DNA from 4 places in the Halomonas sp. BC1 genome. Region 3 is predicted to be linked to each of the others. Evidence: predicted binding sites of a transcription regulator. Region 3 holds the regulator's gene; each other region holds the start of a gene.
The links. Region 3 encodes FNR, which switches genes on or off when oxygen is low (the NO sensors DNR and NnrR bind a similar motif). Its sites were predicted from a motif close to TTGATNTANATCAA; they were not measured.
Positions count from the first base shown of each region.

Region 1 (3,207 bases), on a different contig from region 3:
AAGCCGATGATCCGGTCGGGGCCATACTGTTTAGCGGTAAAAACGTTCGAGGCCGCTACCAGTTCGTTAAGCTCATCCCAGTCACCACGTACAAAACCACCCATACCGCGAGCACGCTTGTACTGCTTGGTCTTAGCCGGGTCTTCGACAATCGACGCCCAAGCATCGACCGGGTCTGGATGCGCCTTGAGCGCTTCGCGCCATAGGGCCAGCAGCGGCTTGCGAACCAACGGGTACTTGAGACGGTTGGCGCTGTACATATACCAGGAGTAGCTGGCACCGCGTGGGCAGCCACGCGGTTCATGGTTGGGTAGGTCGGGGCGGGTACGGGGGTAGTCGGTCTGCTGGGTCTCCCAGGTCACCAGACCGTTTTTAACGTAAATTTTCCAGCTACACGAACCGGTGCAGTTAACACCGTGGGTGCTGCGGACCACTTTGTCGTGCTGCCAGCGGGCACGATAGCTATCTTCCCATTGGCGGGATTCGCTGCGCAGTTCACCGTGTTCGTTGGCGAAGGGCTCACGGGACTTGCGGAAGAAATTCAGCCGATCTATGAAGTGACTCATGGTCGATCTCCAGGCTCCTCGGAAATTTGCGTTACCCGTCAGGCGGGTTCCATGAGGAGAAGTCTGCGCGATCGACATCAGAATTACTGCGTGATTACCTCCATATACACCCTATCTACCCCCAAGGTGATAGAGCGGCCAACGTAAAGGAATAGACGGTTGGCGCTGTTGAAATTACACCGTGCGCGAATAACGGTTTTCCGTTGGTTTCAGGTAGGCGTCGAACGCCATGGCCAGGTTGCGGATCATCAATCGCCCCGACGGCAGCACCTCGATTTCATGGTCGCGCAAAGCAATTAGTCCGTCGTCCGCCATCTCTTCGAGGCTCGCCAAGGCACTCGCGAAGTAGCTGCGAAAATCGATGTTGTGCCGGGCCTCGATAGCGGCAAATTCAAGGCGGCCGTGACACATCAGAGTATTAATGACATCGCGGCGCAGGCGGTCGTCATCGCTAAGGCGATAGCCACGGAAGACCGGTAAACGCCCTTCATCCAAGCGATGCTGATACTGGGCAGTTTCCTTGACGTTTTGGCTATAGGTATCGCCCACCTTACCAATCGAGGTAATGCCCAGCCCAATCATGTCGCAGTCGGCGTGGGTAGAGTAGCCCTGAAAATTGCGCTGCAGAGTGCCATTTTCACGGGCCAAGCTCAGCTCGTCATTCGGAAGGGCGAAGTGATCCATGCCGATGTAGACATACCCTGCGGCCGTCAGGCGGTTAATCGTAAGCTCCAGCAGCTCCAGTTTGCGCTCGGGTGGCGGCATGTCTTCAGGGCGAATTAGCCGCTGAGCTTTAAACAGTTCGGGCAGATGAGCGTAGCTATAAGCGGCAATGCGGTCCGGTTGCAGGTCAATAATCTTGGTTAGCGTCGTATCGAAACTCGCCACCGTCTGCAGCGGCAAACCGTAGATCAGGTCAACGCTGACCGATTCAAACCCCGCCTCGCGGGCAGCCTTGACCAGGGATACCACCTGCTCTTCGCTCTGGACGCGATTGACCGCTTGCTGCACGTCGTGATCGAAGTCCTGAACGCCGAAGCTCAACCGATTGAAGCCCAGCGTGTAGAGCTCGTACACCTGTTCGGGGGTCACGGTGCGGGGGTCTACCTCCAGCGAGAATTCGCGCTCTTCGGGTGCAGCGAAGTGAAAAGCTTCGTCTAGCGCCGCCATCAGTTCGCTTAGCTGGGCGTTGCTTAAGTAGGTTGGGGTGCCGCCGCCCAAATGTAATTGGGTCATTTGCCGGGTGGTATCGAACAGCGCTCCCTGAACACGTATCTCCTGTTTTAACCACTGGAGGTATTCGGCGGCTCGCTCGGTATTATGAGTAATGATTTTGTTGCAGGCGCAGTAGTAGCACAGGCTTTTGCAGAACGGGATATGCACATAGACCGAAAGCGGCTTGGGTACTGCGACCCGATTACTGCGCTCGGCGGCGCTACGGTAATCATCCTCGGCAAACGCAGCATGAAATTGGGGCGCGGTGGGATAAGAGGTGTATCGCGGACCTGGGCGGTCATATTTCTCTACCAGGGGGCGATTGAAGAGCAGTTCATCTTGCATGATAGAAAAAGGTCTCTGAAAAGGGGCTCTAAAAGAGGTCTCTGAAAAAGATCTCTGGAAGTGGGTGCAGCAAGCATTGGTTAATATTCATACAATATACGTTTTAAAAACTGCCTGCATCCAGCTTGCCTACTCTGCAGCGTTATCCTCTTTTGAAAGCCACCCCGATATGACCTGTGTCAAAAGCCGACAAAAAATAGGTGACTAAAATGCTCGGACTTTTCCCGCAAGGAGTCTCGCTATGGAGCTTGTATGTCCCGCTGGCAACCTGCCCGCCCTCAAGCGCGCCGTAGATGAAGGTGCCGACGCTGTCTATTTCGGTTTCCAGAACATCACCAACGCACGGCAATTCGCCGGACTAAACTTTACCGACAAACGTGCCCGCGAGGGGATCGATTACGCCCACCGACATGGCAAACGCGTTTTTTGCGCTATTAATACCTATCCCCAGCCCGATGGCTGGCAACACTGGACTCGGGCCGTAGACCAGGCCGCCGAACTGGGCGTGGATGCACTGATTCTCGCCGATATGGGACTGCTCGACTACGCTACTCGCCATCACCCTGAAATCTCGCGGCACCTTTCAGTGCAGGGTTCGGCGACCAGCCATGAAGCGCTTCGCTTTTACCACCAGCATTTCGGCATCAAGCGCGCCGTACTGCCACGGGTACTGTCAATCACTCAGGTACGCGACCTGGCCAAGCAAACACCGGTAGAACTGGAGGTGTTCGCTTTCGGCAGCCTGTGCATCATGGCCGAAGGACGCTGCTATCTCTCCTCCTACCTGACCGGCGAATCGCCCAATACCCGGGGCGTCTGCTCGCCAGCGGCCCATGTCCGCTGGGAAGAAACGCCTGAGGGCTTAGAGTCGCGCCTTAACAATGTTCTTATCGACCGCTACGCCGAAGGCGAGCGCGCGGGCTACCCCACCCTATGCAAGGGTCGCTTCGAGGTGGCGGGCGAGACCTATCACGCCATTGAGGAACCCACCAGCCTCAATACCCTGGAGCTATTGCCGGAGCTACGCGACCTGGGTATTAGCGCCGTCAAAATTGAAGGTCGTCAGCGCAGTCCCGCCTAT
Region 1 covers NZ_LFGS01000011.1:56,731-59,937, reverse strand. Annotated here, with positions in the region: partial or broken gene B7L72_RS09075 (nitrate reductase subunit alpha) at 1-566, opposite strand, end outside; gene hemN (oxygen-independent coproporphyrinogen III oxidase) at 741-2,126, opposite strand; gene ubiU (ubiquinone anaerobic biosynthesis protein UbiU) at 2,368-3,207, shown strand, end outside.
Region 1: a site for FNR is predicted at 2,296-2,309, ahead of hemN (oxygen-independent coproporphyrinogen III oxidase). Genes of this name have one in related genera too.

Region 2 (3,207 bases), on a different contig from region 3:
TCACCTCGCTGGGTCGGCAGCCCTCTCTCTGGCAGTGGCTGGCCGAGACCGACCTGCCAGTGGGCTATTTCTCCGGCCTGCGGGACCACAAGTTCAACACCCTGGCCAACCGCCTGGCGCAGCACGCGCCGCGCCTGCGCCACTGGGCGCTGCCGGGCGGCCATAACCTGCACGTGGAACACCCCAAGGCCATGGCAGGGCATTTGGCACAGCAACTGGCGCAGCACTTCGCACAAACGCTGCCGCGCTGAGGCGCGGCAAGCGCATGGTGCACTGAGTCAGTACGTGGCTCACTGAATCAGCAGTAGCCAGGGCAGACCAATGGCCAGCCAGGCCACCAGGAACAGCAGCCCGAAGATGGCCCCCAGGCGCCAGTACAGCGCGCTGGGCAAGTAGCCACTGCCGTAATACACCGGGCTGGGGCCGGTGCCATAAGGGGTCAGGATGCCCATGAAGCCCAGGGTGGGCAGCAACAGCAGAATGAACAGCTGCATGTCCAGCCCTGCAATGCCCGAAGCCGCCGCCAGCATGACCGGCAGCAGTGCGGTCACGTGGGCGGTGATGCTGGCGAAGAAGTAGTGCAGGACATAGAAGATGACCACCAGGGCGACCATGGCCACCAGTGGGTCGAAGTGGCTGATCTGCCCACCTACCAGGTTGCCGAACCAGCCCACGAAGCCCACCTGGCTCAAGCCACCCGCCAGAGCCACCAGGGTGGCAAACCACACGAAGGTGTTCCAGGCGGCGCGGTTATCGAGAATGTCGTTCCAGCTCACCATGCCGGTCAGCAGCATGCCGCAGATGACCACCAGCCCCACCAGCGACGCCGATACCCGGTCGCCAGCGAAGATCCACAGCAGCAGCGCGGTGACCACCATGATAACCAGCACGATTTCGTGGCGGGTCAGCGGGCCCAGGTTCTGCAGCTCCCCTTTCGCCCAGTCGGAGATCTCATCCCCGGCCTTTACCTCCGGGGCGCACAGCCAGTAGCACAGCAGCGGCACCAACAGCAGCAGAAGGACCCCCACCGGCACCACCGCCACGAACCACTGCCCCCAACTGATATGGATGCCCGTGGCGCTTTCGGTGAGCGCGATGGCCAGCAGGTTCGGTGCCAGGGCGGTGAGAAACATCGAGCTGGTCACGCAGGTGGCCGCAATGGCAGTCCACATCAGGAAGCTTCCCATACGCTTCATGCTGGGGTCGTTGGGGTGCGAGTCGTACAGCGGTGGCAGGTTACGAATGACCGGATAGATGGTGCCTGCGCTGCGCGCCGTATTGGAGGGCGTAAAGGGGGCCAGAATGCCATCGGCGATCATCACCGCGTAGCCCAGGGTCAGCGTGCGCTTGCCCATGGCGTGCACCAGCCACAGCGAGATCCGCCGCCCCAGCCCGGTCTTTTCATACCCCAGGGCAAACATGAAGGCACCGAAAATCAGCCAGACGGTAGCGTTGGTGAACCCCGAGACCGCCCAGGCGAAGGCCTGGTTGGCGGCGTTGAAGCCGTCGTTGGCCAGCTGCTCCGGGGAGAACAGCACCCAGCGGGAAAGCAGCGCCACCAGGGTAACGCCAACCAGCCCGATGACCGCGCCGGGCAGGGGTTCCAGAATCAGGCCGACCACGCAGCCCATGAAGATGGCGAAGAAGTACCAGGCATGGGGCGGTAGCCCGGCCGGGATAGGCAGCAGGGCGATCACCAGCGTGGTGGCCAGTGGCGCGAGCAGCGGCCAGCGAGAGTGGAGCGAAGCGCTGAGGTTCATGGCGGTCTCTCGATAAGTTGTCGGCAAGCCGTAGCGCCTTGCCTGAGTGAGCACAGCAGAGATGAGGTTCAGCGTGGTGTTTCACGGGTGTCAGGGAAAGCATAGGCAAGGCAAGTCGCGGTTTATTTGATCTATATCAATCATGCTTTAGATCAAGGCCGAGAGCCTGCCGGGCTGTGATAACGTCGCTTCATCAGCAGGGCGGCAGGCCGTGCGCAGGCCGGAATCGCGTCATGAGAAGCCCGTCATGAGAAGTCCGTCATGAGAAGTGCAGCCGAACAAGGGGGTGCCATGCAGCAGCAGGATGTGGATATCGTCATCGTCGGCGGTGGGGGCGCGGGCCTGCGGGCCGCTATCGCGGCCGCTGAGCAGGCCAAACAGGGCGGTCACGCGCAGCGCATCGCGCTGGTGTCCAAGGTGTATCCCATGCGTTCCCACACGGTGGCAGCCGAAGGGGGCGCAGCCGCGGTGACCAGTGACGAGGACTCGTTTCAGGCGCACTTCGACGACACGGTTTCCGGGGGCGACTGGCTGGTGGAGCAGGGCGTGGTGGACTACTTCGTGCGCCATGCCTATCAGGAGCTGGTGCAGATGGAGCGCTGGGGGTGCCCCTGGAGCCGCCAGCCCGATGGCCGCATACAGGTGCGCCGCTTTGGTGGCATGAAAACGGCGCGCACCTGGTTTGCTGCCGACAAGACCGGCTTCCATATGCTGCACACGCTGTTTCAGACCTCGCTGAAATACCCCGAGATCGAACGCTTCGACGAGTACTTCGTGCTGGACCTGGCCGTGCACGAAGGGGCCGTGGTGGGCGTCATTGCCCTGCAGGTCGCCACGGGCGAGCTGCTGCTGTTGCGTGCCAAGGCAGTGGTGTTGGCCACCGGCGGAGCCGGGCGGCTGTTTCGCTTCAACACCAATGCGGGCATCGTCACCGGTGACGGCATGGCCATGGCCTACCGCCACGGCGTGGCGCTGCGCGACATGGAGTTCGTGCAGTACCACCCCACCGGCCTGCCCGGCTCGGGCATCCTGATCACCGAAGCGTGCCGGGGGGAAGGCGGTATTCTGCTCAACAAGGAGGGGTACCGCTACCTCCAGGACTACGGCCTGGGGCCGGAAACACCCCTGGGCAAGCCGGAAAACAAGTACATGGAGCTGGGCCCTCGGGACAAGCTCTCCCAGGCGTTCTGGCAGGAGCAGCAGGCCGGGCGTACCGGCAAGTTTGGCGACAGCGACGTGGTCTATCTCGACCTTCGCCACCTGGGCGCCGACTATCTGCATGAGCGCCTGCCGTTCATCTGCGAGCTGGCCAAATCCTATATCAACGTCGACCCCGTCAAGGAGCCGATCCCGATTCGGCCTGCGGTGCACTACACCATGGGCGGCATCGAAACCGATCCCCAGTGCGAAACGACCATTGCGGGGCTGTACGCCGCCGGGGAGTGTG
Region 2 covers NZ_LFGS01000015.1:113,396-116,602, forward strand. Annotated here, with positions in the region: gene menH (2-succinyl-6-hydroxy-2,4-cyclohexadiene-1-carboxylate synthase) at 1-251, shown strand, start outside; gene B7L72_RS11895 (anion permease) at 291-1,760, opposite strand; partial or broken gene B7L72_RS11900 (FAD-binding protein) at 2,052-3,207, shown strand, end outside.
Region 2: a site for FNR is predicted at 1,887-1,900, ahead of B7L72_RS11895 (anion permease). Genes of this name have one in related genera too.

Region 3 (3,207 bases):
GGTTGGACGCGAGGTTTGGGCTCTCCAACGCTCCTGACCGCGATTACGCCATCGAGATCGACCCCCGTGAAGCAGATGTCTTTACCCTGCGCCACCTGCAGTCGCTGGGTTTCAATCGCCTCAGTCTGGGCGTCCAGGACCTGAACCCTAGGGTACAGGCGGCCATCAACCGCGTGCAGCCCAAGGTCATGACCGAAACCCTGATGGACGAAGCACATCGGCTGGGCTTTCGCTCCCTCAATCTGGATCTGATTTACGGGCTACCGTTTCAGACCGAGCAGAGCTTTGCCGACACGCTTGGCCAGGTCATCGACCTCAACCCGGCCCGCTTGTCGGTGTTCAATTACGCCCACATGCCCAGCCGCTTTGCCCCCCAGCGGCGCATCAGCGAGACAGACCTGCCCAGCGCCGACGAGAAGCTGGCGATCCTGCGCACCACCATCGAGATGCTCACTCAGGCAGGCTATGTGCATATCGGCATGGACCACTTTGCCCGCCCGGACGACAGCCTCGCCCAGGCCCAGCGCCAAGGCACTCTGCAGCGTAACTTCCAGGGCTACTCCAGCCACGCCCAGTGCGACCTGATTGGCTTGGGCGTTTCGGCCATTTCCCGTATCGATGATCTGTATGCCCAGAACCCCACCCAGCTGGCCGCGTATGAAGCGGCATTGGATGAAGGTCGGCTGGCAACCGTCAAAGGAGTACGTTTAAATAAGGACGACCTAATGCGGAGAGACGTCATCGAGCGCCTGATGTGCGATATGGAAATTGACCTGGCCAGCGTTGGCCAACGTTGGCACATCGACGCGCCCGCCTACTTCGCCAGCGCGCTGGAGCGCCTGCAGCCCGCCGAGCGGGATGGCCTGCTGCAGCGCGAAGGGAACCGCCTGCGGGCAACACCGACCGGGCGGCTGCTGATTCGCCACCTGGCCATGGCGTTCGATGCGCGCCTGCCAAGCCAGTCATCGCAACGCTACTCGAAGATCGTATAAACGGCACCTTGAGATATCCACCCCCTGACCCTATGATGGCTAATGAAAAGGGAGAACAACATGCCATATCCTGCCAGCCAACGACGTTCACTGCTGCAAGAGGCGCGCTGCCAGACCTGCAGCCTCAGCTCGCTGTGCCTACCGCTCGCTCTGGAGCTGGAGGATATGAGCCAGTTCGACGCCATCATCCGCCGCCGCGCACCGCTCAAGAAGGGCGAACCGCTGTTTCGCCAGGGCGATGCGTTCACCAGCGTCTATGCGGTACGTTCCGGCAGCCTGAAACAGGTGACCAGCGAAGGCAACGGCAACGATCAGTTGACCAACTTCTATCTGCCCAGCGAGCTGGTGGGGTTGGATGGTATCGATGAAGAGCAGTATCCCGGCAGCGTGATCGCCCTGGAAACCACCACGGTGTGCGAGATTCCTTTCGACCGCCTGGACACCCTATCGGAAGAGCTGCCGGAGCTGCGCGGCCAGCTTTACCGCAGCATGAGCAAGGAGCTGCGTGACGATCGGCGCATGATGCGCCTGCTATCGCGCAAGACCGCCGACCAGCGGCTGGCCAGCTTCCTGATTACCCTCTCCGACCGCTTCCGGCGGCGCGGCTACTCGCCCTACAGCTTCCGGCTCTCCATGTCCCGCGCCGATATGGGGAACTACCTGGGCTTGGCCGTCGAGACCGTCAGCCGTATCCTGAGCCGCTTTCAGCAGCAGAACGTGGTGGCCGTCTCGGGCCGAGAGGTCAATATTCTCGACCTGCAGCGGCTCATCACCCTGGCCGAAGAAGAGGAGCAGGCGATCAGCTCACGTTGAACGCCTGAATACGCCCTTCCATCAGCGCCGCCTGTTTGGCTTCCAGCCCGACGAAGTCGAACAGCGCCCGGTCGGCCAATTGGGAAGGCGCCACATTGGTGACGGCCTTGAACATGCTTTCCAAGCGACCCGGGTGCTTCTTGTCCCATTCGGCCAGCATGTCCTTGACGATCTGACGCTGCATGTTGGGCTGCGACCCGCACAGGTTGCAGGGAATGATCGGAAACTCCATCAGCCGTGAGAATTCGGCAATGTCCGCTTCCTTGCAGTAGGCCAGGGGGCGGATCACGATGTTCTTGCCGTCGTCGGACAGCAGCTTGGGCGGCATGGCCTTCAAGGTCCCGCCAAAGAACATGTTGAGAAACAGCGTCTCGAGGATGTCTTCCCGGTGGTGACCCAGGGCAATCTTGTTGGCGCCGATCTCCTCGGCAAACCCGTAAAGTGACCCGCGACGCAGCCGCGAGCAGAGCGCGCAGGTGGTCTTGCCTTCCGGGGTTTTCTCCTTCACCACCGAATAGGTATCCCGCTCCAGAATGTGGTACTCCACACCCAGCTTATCAAGGTAACGGGGCAACACGTGCTCGGGAAAGCCCGGCTGTTTCTGGTCGAGATTGACTGCCACCAGGGAAAAGTTGACCGGCGCATTGCGCTGCAGATTGCGCAGGATTTCCAGCATGGTGTAGCTGTCCTTGCCACCCGACAGGCATACCATGACCCGATCACCCTCATCGATCATGTTGTAATCGATGATGGCGTTGCCCACTTCACGACGAAGACGCTTCTGCAACTTGTTGAATTCGCGCTTCTGTTTGGCATCCTGAAGTTCAGGCTGCTGTTCAGGCGCCGCATTGGTGGCACGCGTCGCCGAGGAGGGGTCGAAAAAGTCAGGTGATAACATGGTCGTTGTACTGCCGATGGGTGAAGGAGCAGCGGCTATTCTACAAGACTCGCAGGCGCGACCCAATACAAACCCATCGTCGGCCTCTGGCCACACCGAGCGGCAGCGCGTCGGCTCACACCGTGAAAAGGCGCTCACTCTGCAGGCGCTGATAGAGCAGCGCCGCCGCCGTGGCCTCGCTGTGCACCGAGGGCCAGGCCAGCGGCAAAGACCAGCATGACAGCGCTTCGTTGATGCTCGGGCCGACCTCTGCCTGGGGATGCAAGCGGCGTAGCTGACGAGCGTGCAGCCTGGCCAGATCGACTTGGGCATTGGGTAGCCCAAACCCCAGCGTGGCTTTGAACATCCGACCAAGCGGCGCCAGCAAGGTATCCAGCTGCCACCCCACCACTGGCCGATTGCCGATGAACTCCGCCAACGCTTCGACTCGGGCTGCCAAGGCAACCGGCACAGCGCCCTGCTCCTGACGATGAGACAAGGGCTCGTCGACCATGGCCAGCGTGT
Region 3 covers NZ_LFGS01000004.1:482,027-485,233, forward strand. Annotated here, with positions in the region: gene hemN (oxygen-independent coproporphyrinogen III oxidase) at 1-992, shown strand, start outside; gene fnr (fumarate/nitrate reduction transcriptional regulator Fnr) at 1,053-1,805, shown strand; gene ttcA (tRNA 2-thiocytidine(32) synthetase TtcA) at 1,792-2,703, opposite strand; gene B7L72_RS03840 (DNA polymerase III subunit epsilon) at 2,819-3,207, opposite strand, start outside.

Region 4 (3,207 bases), on a different contig from region 3:
TGAGATCGAATGGGATCTAGTTTTCACAGCTGCCATGGACGACCCAAAAGATGACACTGAAGTCGAGCGGCAGCTCCAGCGTATGATGCAGTCGCTGCAAATGGGTAATATCACCGCTTATCTTGCCTTCGATCATCACGGCAATGCGGTTAACGTCGGCTAGGGACGGTTACCATGGAGCACTATTTCCTCATCAAGCACCTGCACATGACGGCCGCTGCGCTGAGCATCACACTCTTCGTAGTGCGCGCCTGGTGGTCAGTACAGGAAAGCCCGCGACTCAACGCCCGTTGGGTCAAGGTATTGCCTCACCTCATCGATACGGCTCTGTTGGGGCTGGGGGTGACTTTGATGGTGTTGCTTTCCGTTTGGCCCTGGCAGCTTCCTTGGCTTGGCGCCAAGTTACTGGCGCTGCTGGCCTATATCGGTATTGGCACCATTGCGATTAAGCGCGGGGCGACGCCAACGGTGCGAGCCTTGGCAGCGGTAGTGGCGGTGGCTATCTTCGCCTATATGGTGGGGGCCGCTGTTCATCACAGCCCGCTTTCCTGGCTAGCCTGAATTGCGGCTATTTTCTGCCTCACTCCTCACTCCTCACTCCTCACTCCTCACTCCTCACTCCTCACTCCTCACTTTTATTGCGCCATTGAGTGGGCGGCATGGCCGCTCCCTTCGTGGCGCCCGAGCTGGGCGAGTAATTCCAGGTCGATATCGTCATAGGCGATTATCTCGCCACCATGAACTTCTGCGAACTGCTCGCACGCTCATGGCTGGAGAACGGCGCAAGGGTGTGGCCCATGCTGCCTCGCTGGTCATGGCCGACCACATACCAAGCGTCTGCTGCAGGGATAAAGGCATCGTCTTTAGGTGCTTCCCAGGGTGTCACGCCGACATCATGCACATAGGCGTGGCGCAGCTGGGCCTGATTTTCGGGTTGCTGGAGGAAAACGAACATCTCCAGCGTGGAGCAGAATTTGTGCGCGTCACTGTGGCGCTCCATAAACAGGCTGATGCAACACATAGTCTTGACGCATGTCATTACCGTGCGTCTCAGCAACACTTAGCATCAGTGGCCTAGTGTTTGCCGATGATGCCTTTACCCTGGAGTGACTGCTATGTCATTGCTGTCTTTACCTTTTTCCAAGCCCTCTTTTTCCATTTCCCCTCCTATAACGCCTAGCCATTTGATACGTCTCCTTGATCCACGGGTACCTTTTACAATTAAGCAACATATCGTCGAGCCTTTACTCAACCGTACTTTTGCTATGCCGCTTGCAGAGGGGGAATTCGATGCTTTGGAAGGTCGGTGCATTAGTCTCAACATCGCCGATTTAGGTATGACGCTAAGCCTGACGCTTGAATCGCAGCGCTTGATGTTATGTCGCGAGAAAGGCGAGGCAACCATTCGTGGAGGTTGGCGTGAATTCTTGTGCCTTGCCACGCGCCGCGAAGATCCCGACAGCCTGTTTTTCCAGCGTCGCTTAATCATTGAAGGGGATACAGAGCTGGGGTTGACGCTCAAGAATCTACTTGACGGTTGCGAGGAAGGCCTTGCACAAGGGCGTTTGGGTGAACTGTTGTTGGGGCTGGAGCGTTTGGTACGCAAAGAGTGACCCAGACTTCTGAACTGCTACTAACAAGCGGCCCCAGTATAATACCGAGGCCGTCCATAATTAAGCTGCGTCGAGGGGGCGTGAAGGCCCAAAGTGCTCAAAGTGTCGGCGATCCTTGTCGACTCCCAGCTCGGACAAAGCGCTGTTAATCGCCGTCATGAATCCTTGAGGGCCGACGAAATAGCAGCGCGCCTTAAGATCAGGCAGGTAGTGAGCTAATAAGCTGCGGTCGATACGACCAATATGTTCGGCTTCGTTGCCGCGCTCATGAATGCGGACAGCCTTAAGACGTTGAGGATACTCGCTCTTCAGCGCCTCTAATTCGCCTTTAAAGGCCTGGTGGTCGGCATCCAGAGCCGCGTGTAGATAGATGACTTGCCGCCCAAGGGACAAGGCATGTCTTGCCATGGGGAGCAGGGGCGTTTGCCCAACGCCGCCGCTGGCAAGCAGCAGTGGTTCGTCACCTTCAATCAGCGTGAGGTCACCTGCTGGCGGTAGCAGTTCCAAGGTGTCGCCGGGTTGTAAGACATCGTGGAAGTGGCGGCTGACTTGGCCCTGCTCTTCGCGTTTGATCGAGATTCGATAGCTTTGACCATTTGGCGTGTCTGAGAGGCTGTAATGCCGATAAACCAGCTCGCCATTAATGGTTAGACGTACACCGATATACTGACCTGGCTCATGCTCAGCCACACGACCTCCATCCTCTGGCTCAAGGATAAAAGAGCGAATTAAAGCACTTTCCTGCTGGGTACTGGCAATCTTGAAACGGCGTGTGCCGCGCCATCCGCCCGGGCGCTGCTCAAATTCACGATAGCGCTGGTCTTCGAGGTCAATTAACAAGGCGGCAAGCTCGTTATATAGGGCGCCCCACGCATCGGCGATTTCCGGGGTGACAGCATCACCCAGCACTTCGCCAATCGCTGCCAGCAGGCATTCACCGACAATAGGGTACTGCTCGGGAAGAATGCCTAGCGAGACGTGTTTACTGACCACAATATCCAGAGTAGCCCGCGCCTGAGCTGGATTACCGCGTAGTTGCACATAGGCCAACACGGCGTTGGCCAGGGCACGGGGCTGACCACCGCTTTGCTGATGAACCTCATTAAAGAGGGGCTTGACCTCTGGGTAACGGGTAAACATCAGCGGATAGAAGCGCTGTGTAATCGCATTCAGGTGTTCGGCCACGACGGGAGCTGTCGCGTTGATCAGCTTTTCCTGCTCATGTGTTAGCACGGGTAATACCTCAATCGTTAAGATTCATTACACATGCATCTTAACGTCAAAAACTATAAATACCAACCAGGAAGGTGCCTTGTTAAGGAAACACTGCACAAATCCCGCCGTAGCTGCCGGATCGACACCGGCGGGGTAGAATCTGATCATCCCGCCACCGTCTGACAGAGCCGTCCTATGAAGCAGATCTCGTTCGCCCAGGCAGAGCACCAGAACAAGAAGAAGGTCACCCGCCGCGAGCGGTTTCTGGCCCAGATGGAGTCGCTAGTGCCTTGGCAACGGTTGATCGATGCGTTGTCGCCATCCTACTTCCCGAACGCGGCGGGCAAGCGGGGCCGGCCGCCCATCGGCCTTGAGCGCA
Region 4 covers NZ_LFGS01000011.1:44,065-47,271, forward strand. Annotated here, with positions in the region: gene B7L72_RS08990 (ribonucleotide reductase subunit alpha) at 1-163, shown strand, start outside; gene B7L72_RS08995 (SirB2 family protein) at 175-561, shown strand; gene B7L72_RS09000 (nitrous oxide reductase accessory protein NosL) at 725-1,000, opposite strand; gene ubiT (ubiquinone anaerobic biosynthesis accessory factor UbiT) at 1,116-1,613, shown strand; gene hmpA (NO-inducible flavohemoprotein) at 1,674-2,846, opposite strand; gene B7L72_RS09015 (IS5 family transposase) at 3,024-3,207, shown strand, end outside.
Region 4: a site for FNR is predicted at 1,026-1,039, ahead of ubiT (ubiquinone anaerobic biosynthesis accessory factor UbiT). Genes of this name have one in related genera too.